2 regions of the Pseudobutyrivibrio ruminis HUN009 genome follow, and region 1 is predicted to be linked to the other one. Evidence: riboswitches for the same ligand, from Rfam matches in the RefSeq annotation. Region 1 holds a riboswitch; the other holds the start of a gene.
What was found. A riboswitch is a leader RNA that binds a small molecule or an ion and turns the genes downstream of it on or off. The one in region 1 is predicted to bind thiamine pyrophosphate.
Positions count from the first base shown of each region.

Region 2: another riboswitch for thiamine pyrophosphate. It lies ahead of thiT (energy-coupled thiamine transporter ThiT); the one in region 1 lies ahead of thiE (thiamine phosphate synthase).

Region 1 covers NZ_JNLH01000001.1:2,591,118-2,599,472, forward strand. The annotation lists gene thiF (sulfur carrier protein ThiS adenylyltransferase ThiF) at 1-213, opposite strand, end outside; gene thiS (sulfur carrier protein ThiS) at 214-408, opposite strand; gene thiD (bifunctional hydroxymethylpyrimidine kinase/phosphomethylpyrimidine kinase) at 425-1,204, opposite strand; gene thiE (thiamine phosphate synthase) at 1,201-1,830, opposite strand; TPP riboswitch at 1,900-2,004, opposite strand; gene BO15_RS0111750 (radical SAM/SPASM domain-containing protein) at 2,688-3,782, opposite strand; gene BO15_RS0111755 (MarR family winged helix-turn-helix transcriptional regulator) at 4,042-4,485, opposite strand; gene BO15_RS0111760 (TetR/AcrR family transcriptional regulator C-terminal domain-containing protein) at 4,616-5,158, opposite strand; gene BO15_RS0111765 (DMT family transporter) at 5,355-6,218, shown strand; gene BO15_RS13340 (VanZ family protein) at 6,221-7,264, opposite strand; gene BO15_RS13710 (YoaK family protein) at 7,367-8,023, opposite strand; gene BO15_RS13715 (DNA alkylation repair protein) at 8,030-8,355, opposite strand, start outside.
Region 2 covers NZ_JNLH01000001.1:247,462-255,816, forward strand. The annotation lists gene hflX (GTPase HflX) at 1-906, opposite strand, end outside; TPP riboswitch at 1,033-1,129, shown strand; gene thiT (energy-coupled thiamine transporter ThiT) at 1,162-1,728, shown strand; gene BO15_RS0101155 (DUF1934 domain-containing protein) at 1,770-2,186, opposite strand; gene BO15_RS0101160 (GntR family transcriptional regulator) at 2,201-2,875, opposite strand; gene ispE (4-(cytidine 5'-diphospho)-2-C-methyl-D-erythritol kinase) at 2,912-3,787, opposite strand; gene BO15_RS0101170 (hypothetical protein) at 4,028-4,765, shown strand; gene BO15_RS0101175 (amino acid carrier protein) at 4,845-6,380, opposite strand; gene BO15_RS0101180 (VOC family protein) at 6,454-6,816, opposite strand; gene BO15_RS12960 (diguanylate cyclase domain-containing protein) at 7,339-8,355, opposite strand, start outside.

The sequences.
Region 1 (8,355 bases):
ATACTGTTGCCTATGCAAATTACTTACATCAACAGAATCAAAATCTATCAGTATTAGGTGTCCAACTCCTGCTCTTGCAAGACATGTGGCTATATTGGACCCCAAACCTCCTAGTCCGCATATTGCAACAACCGCTTCGTCGAATTTTTTTTGATTGTCTGCTCCATGCCGTTCTACCAATGCCTGATAAAACTCCTCTTTTGTCGGTATCAATCAACCACCTCCAACAAAACTTACTACCTCTACGATATCTCCATCCTTAAGAATCGTATGATTATAAGTTGCTTTTGGAATGATTTCTTCATTGACTTCCACTGCAATAGTCCTAACATCAAATTTAAAAACGTCTAACACTGCAGCAAGTGTCATGTTTTCTAGCTCATATTCTTTTCCATTTAAGAAAACCATTTACTATTCCTTCCTTTTAAACCGCCACCATATGATTAAGTGGTCCACTACCTTTTCCCAAATTAGGGTCAGCTGCTATTGCTTTAGATATGTAACCTTTTGCATTCCTTATAGCTTCCTTCAAATCAAACCCCAGCGCCAAATTCGATGCAATAGCACTTGATAATGTGCAGCCTGTTCCATGAGTGTTAGAGCTATTAATTCTTTCGCCTTCAAACCATGTAACACACCCACTATCAAAAAGAACATCGCTGGCGTCCTCTACACAGTGGCCCCCCTTTACAAGAACTCCACAGCCATATTTTTCACCAAGCTTTTTGGCGGCCTGTTCCATATCAATCTTGTCTTCTATCTGCATTCCTGTTAATATTTCAGTTTCAGGTATATTGGGTGTAATAACTCTAGCTAGTGGAAACAGCATTTTAGCCATCACATCCGGTGTGGAGTTTTCCATCAATCTGCTTCCACTTGTTGCCACCATAACCGGATCTACGACAATATTTTTCACTTCATACTCCTTTAGTTTTCTGGCAACAACTCTCACCTGCTCCACTGATGGAAGCATTCCAATCTTTACCGCATCTGCCGGAATATCAGTTAAACAGGCATCTATTTGTTCCTCCAGAAAATGTGGATTTGACTCTACAATCTCTGTAACCCCTGTAGTGTTTTGTGCAGTAAGAGCGGTGATAGCGGTCATTCCATAGACTCCATGGGCAGTCATAGTTTTCAAATCTGCCTGGATTCCTGCGCCGCCACTACTATCACTTCCTGCAATCGATAAAACTACCTTCATCCTTTTATCTCCCTAAATTTCTTCTTCATACTTTCAGCCGCAAGCCTAGGTGACTCTGCTTTCATAATGGCTGAAACAGCGCATACCCCAGCTATGTCAATTCCTTTTAATACATCCATATTAGAAGCATTCAAACCGCCAATAGCATTAACTGGTACAGGAACTGCCTTACATATTGCATCCAATGTCTCCGTGGACGTAATAATCGTTTTTACCTTTGTGGTTGTTGGATAGATGGCACCAACTCCAAGATAATCAGCCCCTGCCTCGTAGGCTGCTTTTGCCACATCAACCTTCTTTGCAGTAGCTCCTAAAATCTTTTCAGGCCCGATAATCCTTCTGGCCATCTCAAGTGGCATATCCTCTGCCCCTAAATGGACCCCTTCGCAATCCACAGCAAGCATTACATCCACACGATCATCAATAATCAGCGGAACATTGTACTTTCTGCAAATCTTATGGACAGCCTGTGCCAGTTCAATATATTCCTTAGTGGTTCGATTCTTTTCTCGAAGCTGCATCAAAGTAACGCCACCCTTTAAAGCATCCTCAACTCGCCACAGGAATTCATCTAGCTCATACGGTGTACTGTCAGTAATAAAATAAAGCTCGCTATTAAACTCCATTATTCCTCCTTTTTGCATAAAAAAACGGAAGCTACCTGATTTCTCAAATAGCTTCCGCATAATATCAATATCATTATTAATCGGCGTCCCTACGTTGGCATTATCCAAATCAGGTTCTCGGTCGAAGGTCACACCTTCCTCTCAGCCTGTCTACAAGCTCCCGTCTCATATTAAATTCCTTACATATAATGCTACAAGTGTGGCAAAAAATCAACACCTAATTGCAAAGTACCTATTCTCACAAATCCCCTGAGAGCAAGTGGCGCCCGCCCTGGGCCCGCAGCCTCACCCATCCCATGTACGTCACAGATTTTGGATTATCTAAATGTGTAGTCGCCCATATTTATTAGTAGGTGTTCTTACAAAGTTTTACAATTCTATCGGTAAGGTATGGGTGAAGACGGACAAACACTATTCTTAGTAATCATCTGTCTTAAACTAGCTTTGTATTAATTACTATTTGCTTTGGAGCGAACTTAGAATAATAAAAACAGGTTTTGTAATAGATAAGCATGAGGCGCCATGGACGGCGCCGAAAGCCCGACAACGAAATGGACTGAGTTTAAGGGCGGTGCTTATGTATACAAAACCTGTTTTTTAATTATTCTTGGTGAGCGGAGTAGCAAAAGTAATAATACAAAGACTAGTTAAGACTAGATGATTATATAAACTACATTGTCCGTCCCACCCATACATTACCTTCGAATAGTAAAAGCTTCGTAAGTACACCTACATATGGGCGACTTTACACATTAAGGTAATCCAAAAAATCTGCTCCAATGATACATGGGAGGGGTGAGGCTGCGGGCCCAGGGCGGGCGCCACTTGTTCCTCTATTTTTAGTGAGAATAGGCATCCTACGCTTCCTTGAGGATTGCCTCTACCTGATCCTTCTTTTCGAAGAGAACGCAGCCGCCTACGTGGTCGTCTTTTAGGATGTCGCCTGCCTGGAGCACCTGAAAGAGGTGTGATGAGATAGCACCTCGAAGGCCCATGTCCATTACGTTTGTGTCGGAAAATGGCGAGAATGGGCATGGTTCTGCTCCACCATGGGAATTGATGTGGAAGAATCCTCTGCCTGCTGCAACGCATCCACCTGATGATTTTTCGTCCCCTGGGAATGAAATGAAAACCATGTCCTCGTAGTCTTCACGAAGGGTTGCGATTCTAGCTCTAAGCTGCTCTTCCTGCTCCTCGCTAAGGGCTAGGTGCTTGCTCTCATCTGATACAGGTACATACTCAACATAAATTACTGCTTTGCAGCCGTATCCCTGAAGCATAGAGACAAAATCATCTGAAAGAACATCATCAAAGTTTTCTGTAGTAACTGTTACAGAATTGCCAAAGATTTGACTATTCTTTTTGAATGTCTCCATGTTGGAGATAAGCTTGTCGTAGATGCCTTCTCCACGACGACTGTCAGTTGCTTCCTTGTGGCCTTCAATGCTCATGATAGGCACAAGATTTCTGTTTTTATCGAATAGTTCAAAGTACTCATCACTGATGAATACTCCATTTGTAAAGATTGGGAAAAGAATATTAGGCTTCTTTGCAGCTGCCTTGATGACACCTTTTCTAAGAAGAGGCTCTCCACCTGCCAAAAGAATAAAGCTAATTCCTAAATCCTCTGCTTCATCGAAGATGGTAAGCCACTGTTCATCGCTAAGCTGATTTACAGGCTCGCAATCCTTTGTTGCGTCGTTCTGACGAGAATAACAGCCTGCACAATGTAAGTTGCAATTGCTAGTGATTGATGCTATCAAAAATGGAGGAACATGTATGCCCTCCCCCTCATATTTCTTTCTAATATCAGAAGCTTTCTTTGTTGCTAATGCAAACTTTGCCATAAAAATGCTTTCAGCTGGATCTTTCAAAGTAGCACGAATTGAATCCTTTACAACTCGCTCTACACCAGCTGTCATATACGCTTGAATATCAAATTCCTTTTCCATATATACACCTCTTAAATGATCGTATCATTCCGTCGCATCAGTTGTATGTAATTTGATTTTGTAAAATCATTATACTCCTGTTGATAATCATTTTCAATTATAAATACAAAGTAAAAAAAGCTGCCCGCCAGCAGCTTTTTTTGGGAGAATGATATATGAAAAAGTTTTATCGCTCTTGCGATGATTGTATATTACTCTCCCATTATGAACTTGTACTGTTACTTATCTGAAATCTATGTGAAGATTGTAAAAATCTATTTTATTCTTCACCTATTCCTTGCATAGCCTTATCCAGTAGCTTCTTTAACTGAGCCTTTTCCTCATCTGAAAGATTTAGGCACCCTTTCATTTGAGCTGGAACCTTTTTAGCTTTTTCTTTTAATGCCTGCCCCTCATCTGTAAGCTTAATAACAAGCTTTCGCTCATCCTTTTCAGATCTTCCTCTGGTAATCATGCCTTGCTTTTCTAATCGCTTTAAAAGTGGAGCCAAAGTGCCTGAATCCAAATGCACGCACTTTCCAATTTCTCCTTCAGTCAAATCGCCAGCCTGCCATAAAGCCATCATAACAATATACTGGGTGTAGGTAAGATTGAGTTCCTCAAGAGGCTTTCTATACTTACGTACAACCTCCTTAGCACATGCATACAATGGAAAACAAAGCTGATTCTCCAAACACAAAACCTTATCTGATGTTTTGGTCATTTTATACTCTCCTATAATTCGTTCACATTAGTATTGTGTACAATAATAATGTATCAACGATATCACAGAAAGTCGAGATATAGCTAAACGCAAATACTAAATCATTTTGCATTGATTTAGTTTTACAAAATTAAGCGCAAATAAATGGACGTATTTCACAAGGAGCAAATTCCTGTATAACGCCGGCTAGTTTATCGCATGGCATTGGATTTGGTTCCAATAACCAGCCACATATGTACTGGCAAATGCCACATACATACATCTTAATCAATGCCATCATTTCATCAGATAACTCATCTTTTCCTGTTTTACTTTTCACTTCTTTTACAAGTAAATCACGGTTTGTATTGGCCATCTGAAAAACAAAAGAATCCATCCCCTTGGTATTCTTTAATACGTTGATTATAAAAGACTTGTTTTCCATAAAATACTGTAGATTACAACTAATTACATCCTTCCATGTCCAGCCATCTTTCCCTACGTTTTTAATATGCTTTTGAGCTTCCTGCAAATAAATCCAAGTTATCAAATCATATTTATCCCTAAAATGATTGTAAAAAGTAGGCTGCGTCATACCACAATTATCTGTAATATTTGTAATCGTAATTTTATTAATTGGTTTTGTCTCTGCCAACTCTTTGAAAGATTCTGCCAAAATTTCCTTTGTTGACATCCTGTGCATAGCCTCTCCCCCTTCCTACTATGCTTATTTTACCAATATTTTTCTTGCAACTTCAATACCAACTTTATAAGGTGCAATTCACATAATTTAGTTATGACTTCTTGCTGACAGAAAAATGAATTACGTGCTATACTCTTTAATTGTATAATGTGTGTTTGGGGAATAATCAAGAATTAGGAGACCAATTATGACTAAAAATAATAAACTCAAGGGAATAATATGTATCCTACTAGCCGCTGTTGGCTTTTCACTTATGACATTCTTTGTACGTATTTCAGGAGATTTGCCAACCATGCAAAAAGCCTTCTTTAGAAACTTCGTGGCCATGTTTGTTGCCATTGCAGCTCTTCTAAGGGCCAACGTAGGAATTAAAGTTGAATGGCCAAGTATTCCACCTTTATTTGCAAGATGCTTTTTCGGAACATCAGGATTAATTGCAAACTTCTATGCTATTGATAGATTAGGAATTGCAGATGCCAATATGTTAAATAAGCTATCACCATTCTTTGCTATTATTCTTTCGATTTTTATTTTGAAAGAATATCCAAAGCGTATTGATATTGCAGCAACTATCATTGCTTTTATTGGTGCATTATTCATCATCAGACCAACAGGCCTTATAACAGAAACTGTTCCTGCACTCATCGGCCTATTTGGTGGCTTTGGCGCAGGAACAGCATATGTTTGTGTCCGCAAGCTTGGACAACAGGGAGTAAAAACACCTGTTATCGTATTTTATTTTTCATTCTTTTCATGTGTGGTGACTCTGCCATTTTTAATAACAGATTTCGCACCAATGAATCCAACACAATTGCTCTGCCTACTTATGGCTGGCGTAAGTGCATCACTTGGACAATTTTCAATTACAACCGCTTACAAGTATGCACCAGCGAAAGAGATTTCCGTATTTGACTATACACAGGTTGTATTTGCGGCAATCCTTGGAATTATCTTCCTAGGTGAAATTCCTTCAATCCTCAGTATTGCAGGATATGCCATCATCATTGGTGTTGCAGTATTTAGATGGTACATGAATCTAAAAACTGAATAAGCCTAAGATTCAAGGAAAATAATCTTAGTATCATCCGGGCCCATCACAGTCAGTATTCTATGATTTGTGTATGGGTCCGTTCCACATTCACTGGTAATTTCCGCTTTATCTAATCTTCTCTTTATTCCATCTAAATTATGATGTGCTAAAACAATTGACTGTGCAGGTATCTGGGTCTGTTTATTTAAGCAATGAACTTCCAGCGAAGTTCGTCCCATTGATAGAAGCAAGTTTGTCTGAGTAACATCCTTTGGAATAATAATCTTCTTAATCTGAAATCCCAAATCCTTTACATAGAAATTCCAAATCTCATCCTCATCTGTTGCCTGTAAAATAACTCGACTAATAGATAGTCTTTTAGCAAATGGAAAAAGAACTCCATTTTTTGCCAGCTTCTTCCAGCGCTTATAATACTTAAAGTCCTTTCTCCACTCAGGATTTGTAAGAGTGTATGCACGGTGCATGTAAAGGGCTATGCCTATAAATCCACCAAATGTATCTGCTATAACATCCGCAGTATCGTATGTTCCACGCTTTGTGATAAGCTGTAAGTTTTCGATAAGTAATGATGAAACAAAACACATAAGAAGCGATCTACTCCATGCATGATTTCTAAACCATCTGAAAATATATGGAAGTAAATATCCCATAGGAATAAATACCATAACATTGAGATAGAATTCGATAAACTCTTCTTCTGGGAGCTCAATATCCTGCCATGTCATAGTGAAAATACTAAATCCTGCATTACGAACAACATAATCAGGATTTGGTGTTCTGGCAAGGAGCACAAGATAAAATAGAAAGCAAAGATAAATTACAAAAGCGGCATTTAAGATAGTTCGTCTGATAAGAGAACTTTTTCCAGCATTTTTGCTGGAGCTAACACCGCCTTGTAGATTTAAACCGATTTTGTTACAGATTTTATTATCAAAAAAAGGTAATAGATAGGCGAGGAGCAAAGCAATGATGGTTGCTCCTACGACTATTATTACATTTGAAATCCAATTATTTGCATAAAAATCATAAAAACTATTAAGTTCCAATTATTGTCTCCAATCTAAAAGCAGTACTTATATTGTAAAAAGTATACTTAGTAATTGTCAACAATTTGTGTAAAGGACATCAGATTAATTATTTAATCTGTTTTATAGATGCTCTTTTCGCATCATTAAAAAAGCTAATAATAATAACATACTTGATATTAAAATACACCTATATCCTAAAATGATAGATAAAATGCCACCGATACCTGCTCCTATCGCAAATACGATAATAATGCCATAGTAGTGCATTGCCTTTTTTAAAGCACCTTTTTCATGGTTTCTAAGGTAAACTGATAGGCTCTCTGTACCGCTTCTCAGGTTGCCAATGCACATGGTGCTTGCATATGGATATCCGTTGACCTTTCTAAAGGACTGGACTTGCATAGCACATGCTAAGGATACTAAAACATTTGCCAGTACATTTAAAGAAGCTGGCACAAATGCTACAGCCGATAATACTATAATCTCTATCAAAAGTATTATCTGACGCCAATGAATCTTTTTAGCATTTCGATAATGGAAGCTGACTTGCTCTGCAATAAGTATTCCTACTGCAAAAGAAAGAATAGGCAATAAGTAATGCAGCCCCTTTGCCCACTCTCTTTGCATTAAATGCTGAGACATAAGAACTATATTTCCTGTTTGAGCATTTGCAAATACCTTATCCCTAAGATTGTAGGTGTAGGCATCCTGAAAGCCTCCTGAAGCAGAAACTATAGCGCTTAGTAAGAATGATTCAGATGTTTGTCGTGACTTCATAGTTTATTACTTCCGTTTTAATGATTTAAGATACTGTTTGTGTTCATCACTGACTCTATAGCTTTCAATTGACTTTTGAATAGCTTTGTTATGAGTCCATTTATCAAGCACATTATTTTCTATGTATGGTAACGCCGCATCATACTGCTTAGCAAGAGCTGTGGCGAAATACCATGCTATAGCCATATTTATATAGTATTCATCAGATTTGACTGATGCAACTATTCTCAAATATTCTTCATTAAAGTCTTCATCTAGAAAATGGGACATGTATGAAACAATAGCAAACCTGATTGTATAGGTATCATTTGTCCCAATCCATTTTAAAAGCT
Region 2 (8,355 bases), 2.3 Mb from region 1:
CTGACGGTCCATCTGCGGATTGCTAACATCCACCACATGAATTATGAAATCTGCATATTTAGCTTCTTCCAATGTACTCTTGAAAGCATCCACCAAATGATGAGGAAGCTTTCTGATGAATCCTACTGTATCTGTGAGCAGAATCTTTTGATCATTGTCCAAAAGGAGCTCACGAGTGGTTGGATCAAGGGTCGCAAAAAGAGCATCCCACTCAAGGATGTTTGCATCTGTAAGTTTATTTAAAAGTGATGATTTGCCTGCATTTGTGTAACCAACAATAGCCGCTACAGGCACGCCATTTCTCTGGCGTTTTGAACGTGTAAGCTCACGATGATTTACCACATCATTTAACTCTTTTTTCAGCTGAGTAATGCGACCTGCAATAAGACGCTTATCCATCTCCAGCTTTTTCTCACCAGGGCCACGTGTTCCGATAGCACCACCGCCACCTGCTGCAGTACCACCCACACGAGACATGTTTTTGCCAAAGCCAGTCAATCGAGTCATCTCGTATCTAAGCTGTGCCAGCTCAACCTGAATCTTTCCCTCTGCTGTACCTGCACGGGCAGCAAAAATATCAAGGATAATAAGTGTTCTATCCATGACCTTTGTATCTAAAGCATCAGCAAGATTGCGCATCTGTGCTGGTGTTAATTCATCATCGCAAACAATACCTGTAGCCTCTGTCTCCCAGATTAAATCTGCGATTTCCTCAACCTTGCCAGAGCCCACATATGTGCCTGGGTTTCTACGCTCCAGATTCTGCATGATTTCGCCCACAACCTGAGCACCGGCGGTTTCACAAAGCTCTGCAAGCTCATGAAGAGAATCCTTAGCCTCTACCTCGTCCCCTTCATTAACTGATACAAGTATTACTCTTTCTATAATCTTTTCTGTATTTACCATTTAAAATCCTATCTTTTCAAAATCTCTTATAGTTACATTCTACAATGTTGTTTTATTTACTGCAATTTAATTGTTATTTTCTCATTGACTATATTCCCCGCAAGTGATATTTTTATATCGAATTAAATATTTTGCTAGGGGCGCATATGCTGAGAGGTGCTTGCACCGACCCTTAATACTTGAACTGGATAATACCAGCGTAAGGAAGCGATAGACGAATCTCCTAGCATTGATGTATGAAGGGAGATTTTTTTAATGATTAATCACATGTCTAACGAAAAAACAAAAATCACATTTTCTGCAAAGCAACTTGCTTTTTGTGCTGCTTCTATGGCACTTGCTTTTGTTTTGTCTAATATTAAGGTATTTAAATTCCCAACTGGCGGCTCAATTACATTACTTTCAATGCTCGTTGCATGCCTTCCTGGTTTTTGGTTTGGTCCTATTGTTGGAATTATCACAGGTGTTGCCTATGGATTGCTAAACCTCATTGTTGATCCTTACATTCTTTTCCCAGCACAGGTTATTGTTGATTACATACTCGCCTTTGGTGCTCTTGGATTATCTGGATTCTTCAAGGATTCTAAATATGGTCTTATCAAAGGTTACATCGCAGCTGTTTTAGGACGCTACGTATTTGCGGTAATCTCAGGATGGATATTCTTTGGTGAATGGGCTTGGGAAGGATGGAATCCACTAGCTTACTCACTTGCTTACAACGCAATCTACATCTTTGCTGAGGCTGCTGTAACACTCATCATTCTTTTCATTCCACCAGTAAGAGATGTTATGAACAGACTTAAAAATATGGCTACTGAATAATATATAAAACAAATGCGCCAAGGTTAATCCCTGGCGCATTTTTATTCTAACGTTGCTTTAATTTCTATTACTGTATTGATAGGTTCCCCACCGGCTTCCAAATCGTAATCAATTAAAAGATTGATTTCGGTATCCTTTTGCTCGATTACAAGACGCTTTGTGTGAACCACAATAGTCATCATGCCCATTGGTGTATTGTAAGCATTTCTAGTGCGAGCCCCTGGGGTAAACTCAAGCTTTGATTGAATGTCTCCTTTTTGAGTCAATGTAAGCTTGTTGTGTTCAAAGCTTATTAGACAATCTACCTTTTGACCCTCTGGCATAACTCGGCTATAGGAAAGGTATCGCTTACTACCTCTATCAATAAATGAACCCACATACTCCTCATTTGTAGTCTCTGATTCGTGGCCCATCTTTTGCTTGGAGCAAAGTTTAATATTACATTTTGTTCCTGTCATTATTTATTTCCAATCTATTTTTGTTCTCTAATTAATTCACGAACAGCATTTATCTGATTTGACAAATGAACATGCATTATATCCTTCAGGAAATCTACATCTCTTCTGTCGAAACCGTCAATGATAGATTTATGTTCAGATATAAGCTGCGCGTAAACAGATGGATTCTTTACATACTCGTAACGATATCTGTACATCTGCTCCCTTGCCGAATTGATGATATTTTCAAGCTTTGGATTTGCAGCTGCTGCATAAATCACATCATGGAATGCCTCATCAGCCTCCACAATTTTACGAACATCGTCAGTTCTGGTAGCTGCCTCAAATGCTTTCATAGCTTCCTTAAGCTCTACAAACTGAGCATCTGTCATTCTTTCACAGGCACATACCACAGCAAGAGCATCAAGTGCATCTCTTACTTCAAGTACATCCTGTAAATCTTTTTCTGTCATTTTAGCAACCTGGGCGCCCTTGCGAGGAATAGTAACAGCAAGCCCCTCATGCTCAAGCATTCTAATTGCTTCTCTGATAGGTGTACGGCTAACTCCAAGCTTTGTGGCTAAATGCATTTCCATTAGCCTCTCACCTGGCTTTAGTTCGCCCTTAAGAATAGCTTCGCGCAGGGTGTTAAACACCACATCGCGAAGTGGTAAATAATCATCCATTTGAAGTGTAAGATTTTCAGTCATTCTGTTTAAATCTCCTTATTTCATGTGTGAAACTAATTAATACTTGTTGTTAAAAAGTGTTGTGAGATAAAGCTGCTTTACTAGCTTGCTCTCAGTAAGTGCCTCCTTGGCTGCCTTTGCTGTTTTGTTGTCTTCAAAAAAGCCAAATACAGTAGGACCACTACCACTCATCATTGCGCCAACTGCTCCATGATCCAGCATGATTTTCTTTATATCAGCAATAACTGGATGTAGTGGAATTGTAACCTCTTCAAGTACATTTCCCATGTGGTTGCAAATGGCATGTAAATCCTGATTTTTAATATCTGAAATCAGCTGATCGATGTCTGGATGCTTAACATTGTCAAAGCATGAATCCAAAGATTCATATACCTGCTTTGTAGAAACTGAAATACCTGGCTTTGCAATAAGCACTGGGCACTTCACCATTGGTGAAAGTGGTGTGAGCACCTCTCCAATTCCCTCTGCCAAAGCTGTACCGCGCATAACACAGTATGGTACATCGGCTCCGATTTTCACGCCTCGCTCCATCAAATCTTTTCTGCTGAGATTCAAATCAAATAGTTTATTTATTCCAAACATTACAGCCGCTGCATCTGTGGAACCGCCTGCCATGCCTGCCGCAACAGGGATATGCTTTTCCAGGCTGATATGCACACCAGTGTGTATATCAAATTCTTCCATTAGAAGCTTTGCTGCCTTAATGCAAAGATTGTCATCGTTAACAGGAAGGAAGCGAAGATTGGTGCTCATGGTAACAGCATTCCCCTCCTGCTTCTTAATGCTGACCTTGTCAAAAAGATTGACTGTCTGCATAATCATTCTTACTTCATGATATCCATCGTCCCTGATTCCTGTAACATCAAGTCCGATATTTATTTTTGCTAATGCTTTAAGATCTATATTGTCCATTGAAAAGAAATTACTACTCCATTAAAATTTGTACTTGTGTGTATTTTGTACTTGATTGTTCTTTGTATTCAATCCTAATAAATTTTAACAAAGATACCACACTTTTACAAGAATTTTGTATTAAAATAAATACAATCTAATAATAAATATTTCTCAATTAGCATCCGATAATAAGAATAGGAAAAGGATTTCCATATGGTTTTTTTTATTCATGGCCACAGTAACAAGGAGGTTATTATTATGGAGTTAAGCACATTAAACAGCGTATCTTCTAATATAGCAGGTACCTATTCTAAGACTACAAATTCTGATGGTTCGGTTACAGAAACACTTGAATTCAATGCATCAAAACAGGAAGTCAGCGCATCAAAGTTTTCTGATGAAGCTGCTGTTTATGAAAAATCTGATGAACAATCACTAACAACAGACAACTACAAAAAGACAGATAGAACTGCTCTTATTCAGCAGTTGAAAGCTGACCAGGAAAAGATGATTAACAATCTTTTAGATATTGTTATGAAGACAATTAATGGTCAGGGAAGCACATTTGCTATTGCTACTCAGGATGATATGTGGAAATTCCTTGCAGAAGGTAAATTCACAGCAGACGAAGAAACAATTGCAAAGGCAAAGGAAGATATTTCCGAAGATGGATACTGGGGAGTTAACCAGACATCTGATAGAATTGTAGATTTTGCTATCGCACTTTCTGGCGGAGATACATCAAAGGCTGACATGCTCTTAGATGCTTTCAAGAAGGGCTACGAGCAGGCAACTGGAACTTGGGGCAAGGATTTACCAGACATCTCTTCTAAGACTTACGATGCTGTATTAGATAAATTTGAGCAGTGGAAGAATGGCGCCTACAAATCAGGCAATAATTCTTCGAATTCAGGCTCAGGATCGACAGGCGGAACATCCATCACATATATGGAAAACATTTCCACTGTAAGCTCATCTACATATATAGAGACCTAAAACAATCTTAAAATTAAATAAATCAAGGCTGGTCAAAATGACCAGCCTTTTTTAATGTACCTTTTACATAAATTATATTCTATTGTTTAGCTCTCTCATCCCAAACCTTTACATCAATGCCAACAACATCTGATGTGAATGGTGTGCCATCTCCTTTTTCGTAATGTATCTGGGCTTTTTTTACATACTTAAATCCAATGTATAAAAGTGGAATGTTGCAGTATGCAATCAGAATGTTTGCAAAATCTGATAAATCCCAAAGGGCACCTAAGTCCATTCCTACGATTGATGTAAGCATACCAAAGCAGATAACAATAATATCAAGTATACGAATTACATTTATAAACACCTTGCTTCTGCTGATTCTGTTTGCACAGATTTCTGAGAAGGACATGAAGCCTAACAAGCAAGTGAATGCAAAAAGTCCAAAGCAAAGTGAAATAAGAAGGGTTACTACTACGTTGAATGCTGTGCCTGGTGTAAGCTCTGCTGCTGAGGCAAGATACTTTGGAAGCTTGCCAAGCTCGAACCATGCTTCACCTGCATCTGTAAGCCATACACGACCCATGATTACGACAAAGCCTGTGAGTGTACAAATAACAATTGTATCAAGGAAAACTCCTATTGCCTGAACACAGCCCTGGTCACATGGATGCTTTGCATCTGAAGCAGCTGCTGGCATTGTTATTGTACCTTGACCTGCCTCATTAGACATAAGTCCACGCTTTACACCCTGCATAAGTGCAATTCCAAATGCTCCGCCAAAAACTGCTTCTGGCTTGAAAGCCTCTGTAAATACTGCGTAGAAGAACCATGGAATTCTTGTAAAGTTAATGACAATAAGTATTACAACAGTTAACACATAAACAATTGCCATGATTGGAACAAGTACATCAGTAACCTTTGAAATCTTTTTTGTTCCACCAAATGAAACTGAGATAGTTGCAATGATAACGATTACAAAGCCAATCCAATATACAGCATGTGTGGTTGGAAGCTCCTGTCCGCTAACGATACTTGCTATCTGCCCCATTGCAGAGACTGTGTTAAATCCCTGTGCTGGGAAGCAAAGCAATGCATAAATAATATACATAAGTGATAATACAACACCAACTATTGCAGAATTCTTTATAAGTCTGCGTCCATAGAAGGCCATACCACCTACATATTCATCATCTTTTCTCTCTTTAAAAATCTGAGAAAGTGTAGACTCTACAAATGCTGTAGACATTCCAAAGAATGCAGAAATCCACATCCAAAGAAGTGCGCCAGGACCGCCTACTGAAACAGCTCCTGTAACACCAAGGATATTTCCAGGTCCTACTCGCATAGCAGTTGAAAGGAAGAAAGAAGCAAGTGGTGAAATACCAGTCTTTGCCTTGCTGGTCTTTAAAACTTCTATTCCTCTCTTAAACTTTCTGACCTGAATAAACTTTAGTCTGATTGAAAAATAGATTCCTGAACCAATCAAAAGAATAATTGCCAGTGAAAAGTTGCCCAGAATAGGTATATTTGCATACCACTCAAAATTTGTTGGGAAATCCCAGAATAAATCGGACACTACCTGTATTTTGCCACAGACAGTGGTAATGATATTTAAAATTGTTTCCATCATTTATCCTCCCTATAGTTACATAATATCTTTTTTATCTCTATACAACAATAGTCAAGTCTATGTATATAATTATCTACATTGGTGTGCCAACCTCAATCAAATTGCCATCTAGATCATAAAAACGCACAACCTTTTGTCCCCAACTATGTGTCATTAACTTATTTACATATATAGTATCAGGATACAACTTTTCCAGCTTTTCAATAAAAGCCTCAATATCCCTTTCTTCAAAATATAGTTCGCAGGAATTGTTTCTATGAACTATGTCCTTATTAATAAAACTGTTCCATATCTTCTCATCCTGAAGAACCAAGCCTTCTGTCAGAATCATATTTCCATCATTATCTAGAAGCATATCCAGTCCAAACAAATCATGATAGTACTTCTTTGAAGCTTCTATGTCTTTTACTACTATGAGTACGTTTCTTAATTTCATAATATCTAGCACCCTTTTTACATTTAATATATTGCAGTTAAGTTTATTTTCTTGTTTTAAAATTTCACTTAACTTGATTTCCCTACTTGGCCCCAAATTGTTAAGTGAATTTATAAAAGTAAACTTTTCCACTTAAAACTCTAACTGCCGGTTAAGTTTATTTTGGAAAATATTATTTTCACTTATATTTTTGTCTAAAATTCTTTAGTCACTTAAGTGAAAAATAAAAGTCTCATTTCACACTTAACTTTTTGTTAAGTTTATTTTCAGCATTACACATTTCACTTAACTTATCTAAATACTTTGAGACAAATGCATTGATTTTTTAAGTGATAATTCAAAAATTACGTATTTCACTTAACACACCTCTCCAATTTTAAGTGAAAACCAGGATTTTATAATTCCCACTTAACAAAGCTCCACTAAAGCTCCCCAAAAACTCCACTAAAGCTCCCATAGCTGAGTCAAAGCTGTAAAGTGAATAACCAAAATCAATATTCTACACTTAAACAAGGCCCATCACTACCTACATATAATCTGATTACGGCCTGTTTCCTTGGCTTCATATAGATTGTCATCGGCGCGCTTCAAGGTTTCATCTGTGGTTTCACCTGGGACAAGGGCGGTAAGGCCAAAGCTCATAGTGATTTGACGATCTGTGTCTGGAATATAAATAGTGCGAACCTCATCCATAATCATAGAAAGCTCTCTTTTTGCTATATCCAACTCACGGTTTTCAAAAATAAGCAAGAACTCCTCGCCACCCCAGCGGGCTGAAAAACCTTTGCCAACCATGCCGGCCTTCAGTTTGTCTGCTACTGATTTAAGAATCACATCACCCATTTCATGTCCATAGGTGTCATTAACCTTTTTAAAGAAATCTATATCTGAAATACATACGCAGTACTTGTTTCCCATTTCTACTGCCTTCACTCTGATGTCCTCAAGCTTCTTATCAGCGGAGCGACGATTATTTAACTCGGTAAGAGCATCATATTCTACAAGCTTTTTCAATGCCCCTGCCATGCGTTTTCCATCTGTGGCAAGATGCTTTATTTCATCATCTTTTGCTATGAGTTCTCGTGGCATTTCAAAATCAAATTCTCCACTTGCAAGGCGGTTCATGTATTTGTCCATTTTAAAAATTCTACCTGCCAGCTTATTGCCTTCATGAACCATAATGAATCCAAAGAAGACTGCTACCACAATACATATGCCAATAATAGGAAGAACGTATTTGAAAACCTCTTCTTGAACATCTTCCGCTGAACGACATACAGCAATCATACCAATGACTTTATTTTTATCATCCTTTAAGGCTGTATAGTATGCAAAACTCTTCTTATCATATACAACCACATTATCATAGAATACACTTTCACCAGTTTTCAAAACTTCATTTTTAACAACCGCTGCAGCCTTGGTGCCCATAGCACTGTTACCATCATCATCATGAAGCGTTGTAAGAATTCTAGTGTCCTCTATAAAAATAGATACATCGATATCAAGAAAATCAGACATGGTTGCTATAAGAGTGTC